Regions from separate parts of the Pseudomonas sp. 32A genome, predicted to be linked through region 2. Evidence: predicted binding sites of a transcription regulator. Region 2 holds the regulator's gene; the other holds the start of a gene.
The links. Region 2 encodes sigma-54, which starts transcription at its own class of promoters, with help from an activator protein. Its sites were predicted from a motif close to ANTGGCATNNANNTTGCTNT; they were not measured.

Region 1 (4,282 bases), 830 kb from region 2:
CAAAACAAGAAGCGCGCCTGGCAAGTCGGCGAGGCGCACTACGACCTCGGCAATGACTTCTACGCGCGCATGCTCGACTCGCGTATGACGTACACCTGTGGCTACTGGAAAGATGCCACCACCCTGGAGCAGGCGCAGTTCGCCAAGCTGGACCTGATCTGTAAAAAGCTCGGTCTCAAGCCGGGCATGCGCGTGCTGGATATCGGCTGTGGCTGGGGCAGTTTCATGAGCCATGCGGCCGAGCACTATGGTGTCGAGTGCGTGGGTGTGACCATCTCCAAAGAGCAGGCGGAGTGGGGTCGCGCCAAGTATGCACATCTGCCGATCGAGTTTCGTCTGCAGGACTATCGGGATATCGACGAGCAATTCGACCATATCGCCAGCGTCGGCATGTTTGAGCATGTGGGCCGCAAGAACCATCGGGCGTATATGGAGGTGGCCAACCGCTGCCTGAAGGACGACGGCCTGTTCCTGCTACACACCATTGGCAAGAACCAACGCAACAGCACGCCGGACCCGTGGATCGACAAATACATCTTTCCCAACGGGGATTTGCCCTCGATCGGGCAGATTGGCGACGCCATGGACGGGTTGTTTGTTGCCGAGGATTTGCACAACTTTGGCGCCGACTACGACAAGACGCTGATGGCCTGGTGCGAAAACTTCGAATTGGCGTGGCCGGACTTCGCCGAAACCTTCGGGCGGCGTTTCTACCGGATGTGGCGCTATTACCTGCTGTCGTGTGCAGGGGCGTTTCGCGCGCGGGATATCCAGTTGTGGCAGTGGGTATTGTCGAAGAAGGGCGTTGTCGGCGGGTATCAGCGGGTGAGCTGAGGGTTACAACGGTTTAACGGGGACAGGCGAAACCTGCCCCGGTTGGGCCGGTTTATTCGGCGGCCGGCGTCAATCGCGCTTCCAGCTCCGCCACCTTGGCCTCAAGGCTTTCCAACCGCGCCCGAGTGCGCGCCAACACCACCATCTGGCTATCAAACTCTTCCCGGCTTACCAGGTCCAGCTTGCTGAAACCGCTTTGCAGCAGCGCCTTGAACTGGCTTTCAATTTCATTGCGTGGCAGCGGCGTGTCGCTGCTGAACAGGCGGGAGGCGTGGCCGCTCAGGGCGTCGAGGAGGTCTTTGGGCGCGAGCATGGGAAATCGTCCGGAAAATCTGTTGGCCGGCAGTGTATCACGCAGCGTCTATAGTCTTTTCGCAGGCACAGGCGCACGCTTTTCGCGCATGCGGCCGGGCGGTCACGCACCGTTTTCGTGCGTATCTTCGCAGCAACGGCGCCCGGGAGGTGGGCACAAGCGAACAAAGGACTGATTTCAGTGATTTTTACGGAGCTGGCAAGCTTTCTGCTTAGACGATCATGACCCATGCACTGATGCAGTCGCTGTGACGATGCAGTGCGCCGACGGACCAGCGGTACATGTTTCGTCACCAGTGGTTAGCGAGCGTCGCAATGGAAAATGCCAAGGCGACGAAGCGTTACAAAGCCAGGCACTGCGCTTAGACTTGAGACGGGTTTGTTTTCCTGGGGCAAGTCCACCAATTCGGGAGAGAGTTTTCATGAAGCTAGTCACTGCCATCATCAAGCCGTTCAAGTTGGACGATGTACGCGAGTCACTGTCCGAGATCGGCGTGCAGGGCATTACCGTTACTGAGGTCAAAGGCTTCGGTCGGCAGAAGGGTCACACCGAGCTGTATCGCGGCGCGGAATACGTGGTCGATTTCCTGCCAAAGGTGAAGATTGATGTCGCCATTGACGACAAGGATCTTGACCGGGTTATCGAGGCGATAACCAAGGCCGCCAACACCGGCAAGATCGGTGACGGCAAGATCTTCGTGGTCAATCTGGAACAGGCTATTCGCATCCGTACCGGCGAAACCGATACCGACGCAATCTAAGCCGCCAAACCCCAACGCCCCAGGAGAAAACAATATGACTCTGCGTAAATTCGCAGGGCTCGGAGCCCTGTTGTCCATCGTAATGCCAAGCCTGGCCATGGCGGCAGACGAAGTGGCTGCTCCAGTCCTCAACTCCGGCGACACCGCTTGGATGCTCACATCCACTGCGTTGGTGCTGTTCATGACCATTCCAGGCCTGGCGCTGTTCTACGGCGGCATGGTTCGCTCCAAAAACATTCTTTCCGTGATGATGCAGTGCTTCGCCATCACCGGCTTGATCACCATCCTGTGGTTCGTCTACGGCTACAGCATGGCGTTCGACACCACCGGGATGGAAGCAGGCGTCGTCAACTTCAACTCGTTTGTGGGTGGCTTGTCCAAACTGTTCCTCTCGGGTGTGACCCCGGCCAGCATCACCGGCCCGGCGGCGTTGTTCCCTGAAGCCGTGTTTGTGACCTTCCAGATGACCTTCGCGATCATCACCCCGGCGCTGATCGTCGGTGCGTTCGCTGAGCGTATGAAGTTCTCCGCGATGCTGATCTTCATGGGCGTCTGGTTCACCCTGGTCTACGCACCGATTGCCCACATGGTGTGGGGCGGTCCGGGTTCGTTGCTGGGCGACTGGGGCGTGCTGGACTTCGCAGGCGGCACCGTGGTGCACATCAACGCCGGTGTGGCTGGCCTGGTGGCGTGCATCGTGCTCGGCAAGCGTAAAGGCTTCCCGACTACCCCAATGGCACCGCACAACCTCGGTTACACCCTGGTGGGCGCGGCCATGCTGTGGGTTGGCTGGTTCGGCTTCAACGCAGGCTCCGCTGCTGCGGCCAACGGTACTGCCGGCATGGCGATGCTGGTTACCCAGATCGCTACCGCGGCTGCTGCGCTGGGCTGGATGTTCGCCGAGTGGGTCACTCACGGTAAGCCAAGCGCTCTGGGCATCGCCTCGGGTGTGGTCGCTGGCCTGGTGGCAATCACTCCAGCCGCCGGCACCGTGGGCCCGATGGGCGCCCTGGTGATCGGCCTGGTTGCCGGTGTGATCTGCTTCTTCTGCGCTACCAGCCTCAAGCGCAAGCTGGGCTACGACGACTCCCTGGACGCGTTCGGCGTTCACGGTATCGGCGGTATCGTGGGAGCGATCCTCACGGGTGTGTTCGCAGCCCCTGCACTGGGCGGCTTCGGCACTGTGACTGACGTGGCGGCGCAGGTCTGGATTCAGGCCAAGGGTGTCGGCTTCACCGTCATCTACACCGCCATCGTGACGTTCATCATCCTCAAGGTGCTGGACGTGGTGATGGGCCTGCGGGTGACCGAAGAAGAAGAGGCGGTTGGCCTCGATCTGGCGCAACACAACGAACGCGGCTACAACTTGTAAGTACGCGAAAAAAAGATGCCCGGCTTGCCGGGCATTTTTTTGCCCGGGGTTTGTCTGTGGCTAAAGGTGTATGGGTTTTTTCGCGACTTTGTGATGGTATCCACACCGCACTTTTCGGTGTGCGAATGTCTTACAGGCATGTAGGCGTATTCGGCACTTTGTTTTTTCCCTGAGCGCGCTAGAATGCGCGCCGATAGGCGGAGAACTGTATGTGGCAACAGACCCTGATAACCCTGCGGGCCAAGCCCCGGGGCTTTCATCTGGTGACGGACGAGTTGCTCGCCGGCTTGCCTGAAGTGAAGGCCTGTCGGGTGGGACTGTTGCATTTGTGGCTGCAGCACACCTCGGCCTCGTTGACGGTCAACGAGAATGCCGATCCGGCGGTTCGCCGTGACTTCGAGCGTTTTTTCAATGCGCTGGTGCCGCAAGGCATGGCGGGATATGAACACAACGACGAAGGTCCGGATGATCTGCCGGCGCACTTCAAGGCCAGTCTCCTGGGCTGCCAGCTGAGTTTGCCGGTAAGGGCCGGCCGCTTGGCGATGGGGACCTGGCAAGGTGTTTATCTGGGCGAGCACCGTGATCATGGCGGTGCTCGTAAAGTCCTCGCCACCTTGCACGGTGATGGGGCATAAGCCACTGGTGATCCGGTGGATGTTGATTTTTTTCCGGCGGCCGTCGACAGGCGGCGAAGCTGGGCTATAACTAATCTGCTTTTCGCAAGTCATGAGGTAGAACATGAGCGACGATGATCTGGAAAACGACGACCTCGAAGTAGGCGACGACGACGAAACCGAAGAAGGTCTTGAGGCGGCTGCCGAAGACGTGGCTGACGACGACGGTGGCGACGATGCACCGGTCCCGGCAGCCAAAGGCAAGGCCAAGGCTGCGGTGTCGGTCGACGAACTGCCGAGCGTAGAAGCCAAGAACAAAGAGCGCGATGCGCTGGCCCGTGCGATGGAAGAATTCCTCGCTAAAGGCGGCAAAGTGCAGGAAGTCGAGG
Region 2 (4,282 bases):
TATGAATCAGTGCGCGTTCCGCCAGTTCAGGCAGCAGGCCAGCGGGCAGGTTGTCGATGCAATAGAAGCCGTTGTCCTCAAGAACATTGAGAGCGGTGCTTTTACCTGAGCCGGAACGGCCGCTGACGATGATCAAACGCATGATTACTGCCCGTTTTGTTCATCCAGGACGACCTGGTACAGCGCCTCATTGCTGGGGGCGCTGCGCAGTTTGTCGCGAACTTCTTTGCGGTCGAGCATGCTGGCGATCTGCCGAAGCAGTTCCAGGTGCGCATCGGTGGCGGCTTGGGGGACCAGCAGTACAAACAGCAGGTCAACCGGGGCGCCGTCGATGGCGTCGAAATCGATAGGGGCGTCCAGGTGCAGCAGGGCGCTGACTGGAGACTCACAGCCTTGCAGGCGGCAGTGAGGAATGGCGATGCCGTTGCCAAAGCCGGTCGAGCCGAGCTTTTCACGGGCAATCAGGGCCTCGTACACAGCTTGCGTATCCATTTCGGGCACTTCGCGGCCGATCAGGTTGGCAATTTGTTCGAGGGCGCGCTTTTTACTGCCGCCCGGCACGTTCACGAGGGAACGGCCGGGGGTCAGGATGGTTTCAAGTCGGATCATGGGTGGGGAGTGTTAGCGGCCAGTGCCTTGAAGAAGGCTCTGCTGCTTTTCCTTATGCTTTTTAAGTTGGCGGTCAAGCTTGTCTGTGAGCAAGTCGATTGATGCATACATGTCTTCATGTTCGGCATTGGCGACCACTTCGCCACCAGGTATCTGAAGTGTCGCTTCGATTTTCTGCTGAAGCTTGTCGACCTTCATGATGACCTGCACGTTGGTGATCTTGTCGAAATGGCCCTCAAGCTTCTTCAGCTTCAGCTCGACGTATTCGCGCAATGGAGGGGTGACTTCTACATGGTGTCCACTGATGTTGACTTGCATACAGCTTCTCCTTCGTTGCCAGTGCATAAAGCGGCGGGTAGGAATACCCGCCACTGGAACGCTATGGCCCGCCCGTCACATCAAACGCTTACGCTCGCTGGAAGGCGCGATCCCAAGGGACTCGCGGTACTTGGCGACGGTTCGACGGGCGACCTGAATGCCTTGTGCCTCCAGTAAACCAGCGATCTTGCTGTCACTCAACGGCTTTTTCTGATTTTCCGCGGCAACCAGTTTTTTGATGATCGCGCGGATCGCCGTGGACGAGCATTCGCCGCCTTCGGAGGTGCTGACGTGGCTGGAGAAAAAGTATTTCAGCTCATATATACCCCGTGGGGTATGCATGAATTTTTGCGTGGTCACCCGGGAAATCGTTGATTCGTGCATGCCCACCGCTTCGGCGATGTCGTGCAGTACCAGCGGCTTCATCGCTTCGTCGCCGTATTCCAGGAAGCCGCGCTGGTGCTCGACGATCTGGGTGGCGACTTTCATCAGGGTTTCGTTGCGGCTTTGCAGGCTCTTGATGAACCAGCGGGCTTCCTGCAGTTGGTTACGCATGAAGGTGTTATCGGCGCTGGTGTCGGCGCGGCGCACAAAACCTGCGTATTGCGGATTGACCCGCAGGCGTGGCACCGATTCCTGGTTCAGCTCCACCAGCCACCGCTCATTGTCCTTGCGCACGATGACGTCGGGCACGACGTATTCGGCTTCGCTGGACTCGATCTGCGAGCCCGGGCGTGGGTTGAGGCTCTGCACCAGCTCGATGATCTGGCGCAGGTCATCTTCCTTGAGCTTCATGCGGCGCATCAGCTGGCTGTAGTCGCGGCTGCCCAGCAGGTCGATGTAGTCGGTAACCAGGCGCTGAGCTTCGGCGAGCCAAGGAGTCTTGGCCGGCAATTGGCGCAGTTGCAGCAACAGGCACTCGCTGAGGGTGCGTGCGCCGATGCCGGCGGGCTCGAATTGCTGGATGCGGTGCAGGACGGCTTCGATTTCGTCCAGTTCGATGTCCAGTTCCGGATCGAAGGCCTCAAGGATCTCCTCAAGGGTCTCGTCCAGGTAGCCCTGGTTGTTGATGCAATCGATCAGGGTCACGGCGATCAGGCGATCGGTGTCGGACATCGGGGCCAGGTTCAGTTGCCAGAGCAAATGGCTCTGCAGGCTCTCGCCGGCGGACGTGCGGGTGGTGAAATCCCACTCGTCATCATCATTGCTCGGCAGGCTGCTGGCGCTGGTCTGGTAGACGTCTTCCCAGGCGGTGTCCACGGGAAGCTCGTTGGGAATGCGTTCGTTCCATTCGCCTTCCTCAAGGTTATCCACCGTAGGGGCGGTTTCCTGGTAGGAGGGTTCCTGTACGTCGGGGTTGGGCTTTTGCTCGATGTTGTCGGCCAGCGGGTCTGCATTATCGAAGTCGTCGCCTTCTTCCTGGCGTTCGAGCATCGGATTGGACTCCAGGGCCTCCTGGATTTCCTGTTGCAGGTCCAGGGTCGACAATTGGAGCAGGCGGATGGCCTGTTGCAGCTGCGGTGTCATCGTCAGCTGCTGGCCCATTCTCAGGACTAGCGATGGTTTCATGGCAGGGGCTTAACACCTTATTCGCCGGCGCAATGCGCCATCCACGACAGGGCGCGTGAGCGCCAAACATAAGCAAATTATATGCCTGATATCGGGGGCTTTGCCTAGAGCGCGGTAACAATAAAAATACTGAGGTTTTTATTGACTACCGCGCTCCATGGCGAATGGCCTGATACCACCGTGTTTACAGGCGGAACTCGTGACCCAGATACACTTCCTTAACCAGTTCGTTGGCCAGGATAGTGGCGGAGTCACCTTCGGCAATCAGCTGTCCATCGTTCACGATATAGGCGGTTTCGCAGATATCGAGGGTCTCGCGGACGTTGTGGTCGGTGATCAATACACCGATGCCCTTGGCCTTGAGGTGATGGATGATCTGCTTGATGTCACCGACCGAGATCGGGTCGACACCGGCGAAGGGTTCGTCCAGCAGGATGAACTTCGGCGCAGTGGCCAGGGCGCGGGCGATTTCCACACGACGACGCTCGCCGCCGGAAAGGCTCATGCCGAGGTTGTCGCGAATGTGGTTGATGTGGAATTCCTGCAGCAGGCTTTCCAGCTCTTTCTTGCGCCCGGCGCGGTCGAGTTCCTTGCGGGTCTCGAGGATGGCCATGATGTTGTCGGACACCGACAGCTTGCGGAAGATCGATGCTTCCTGGGGAAGATAGCCGATACCTGCCTGCGCACGACCGTGCATAGGCTGGTGGCTCACGTCCAGGTCGTCGATCAGGACGCGGCCTTGATCGGCCTGTACCAGGCCGACGATCATGTAGAAGCAGGTGGTCTTGCCGGCACCGTTGGGGCCGAGCAAGCCGACGATCTGCCCGCTGTCGATCGACAGGCTGACGTCGCGCACGACCTGACGGCTTTTATAGGCCTTGGCCAGATGCTGGGCTTTCAGGGTTGCCATTAATTCGCCTTCTTCGCGTCGGGTTTCGGCGCCGGCTGGGCTGCGCCCGGTTTCTGCTTCGGCTGGATAACCATGTCGATACGCGGCTTCGGCGTGCTGATTTTCGAACCGGTGGCACGACCGGCCTGGGCAATCTGCTTCACCGTGTCATAGACGATTTTTTCGCCGTCGGTGGTGTTGCCGTCATTGATGACGCGGGCCTGGTCGATCAGCACGATACGGTTTTGCTGGGCGTGGTACTGGATCGTCTTGCCGTAGCCTTTGACCGGTGTAGGGTCGCCGACTTTCTGCAGTTGTTCGAAGTACGCCAGGTTGCCGACCGAAGTGACCACGTCGATATCGCCTGCCGGGGTGCGAGTCAGTGTCACGGTATTACCCGTCACCTTCATCGAGCCTTGGGTAATGATCACGCTGCCGGTGTAGGTCGCGATACCTTGCTTGTCATCCAGCTGCGCATCGTCAGCCTGAATGTGGATCGGTTGCTGGCTATCGTTCGGCAGAGCCCAGGCGCTCACGCTTCCCAGTGCTGCGCCCAGGCCGAGCAAAATAGGGAGGGTTTTAACGAGCCTCATACTGTCCTCTTACGTTCGATAGCAGGTGTATCCTGCTTTCTTTCAAATACGCTTTCATTCCCTTGCCAGTCGATACACCGCCAGCGCCGTCAATTCTAACGTCTTGCTCGGTCTGCGCATATTGCTTCTGTGGGAATACGGTCATGCGACTGCTGGTAATAATGGTCTCGCGGTCCTTGGCGTCGGTACGGGCTACGCGAACCGAGTCAATCAATTCCACTTGGGTGCCGTCCGGGTTGACTTCGCCACGCTCGCTGGTGACGTGCCACGGAAATTCAGCACCGCGATACAGGTTCATGTCCGG

Region 1: a site for sigma-54 is predicted at 1,342-1,361, ahead of glnK (P-II family nitrogen regulator). Genes of this name have one in related genera too.

Annotation. Positions count from the first base shown of each region.
Region 1 covers NZ_JBQYLY010000001.1:3,117,208-3,121,489, forward strand. Annotated here, with positions in the region: gene cfa (cyclopropane fatty acyl phospholipid synthase) at 1-834, shown strand, start outside; gene ACUN0G_RS14100 (accessory factor UbiK family protein) at 887-1,147, opposite strand; gene glnK (P-II family nitrogen regulator) at 1,569-1,907, shown strand; gene ACUN0G_RS14110 (ammonium transporter) at 1,942-3,279, shown strand; gene ACUN0G_RS14115 (secondary thiamine-phosphate synthase enzyme YjbQ) at 3,489-3,914, shown strand; gene sutA (transcriptional regulator SutA) at 4,018-4,282, shown strand, end outside.
Region 2 covers NZ_JBQYLY010000001.1:3,949,251-3,953,532, forward strand. Annotated here, with positions in the region: gene rapZ (RNase adapter RapZ) at 1-142, opposite strand, end outside; gene ptsN (PTS IIA-like nitrogen regulatory protein PtsN) at 145-609, opposite strand; gene hpf (ribosome hibernation-promoting factor, HPF/YfiA family) at 622-927, opposite strand; gene ACUN0G_RS18115 (RNA polymerase factor sigma-54) at 1,003-2,496, opposite strand; gene lptB (LPS export ABC transporter ATP-binding protein) at 2,681-3,406, opposite strand; gene lptA (lipopolysaccharide transport periplasmic protein LptA) at 3,406-3,978, opposite strand; gene lptC (LPS export ABC transporter periplasmic protein LptC) at 3,965-4,282, opposite strand, start outside.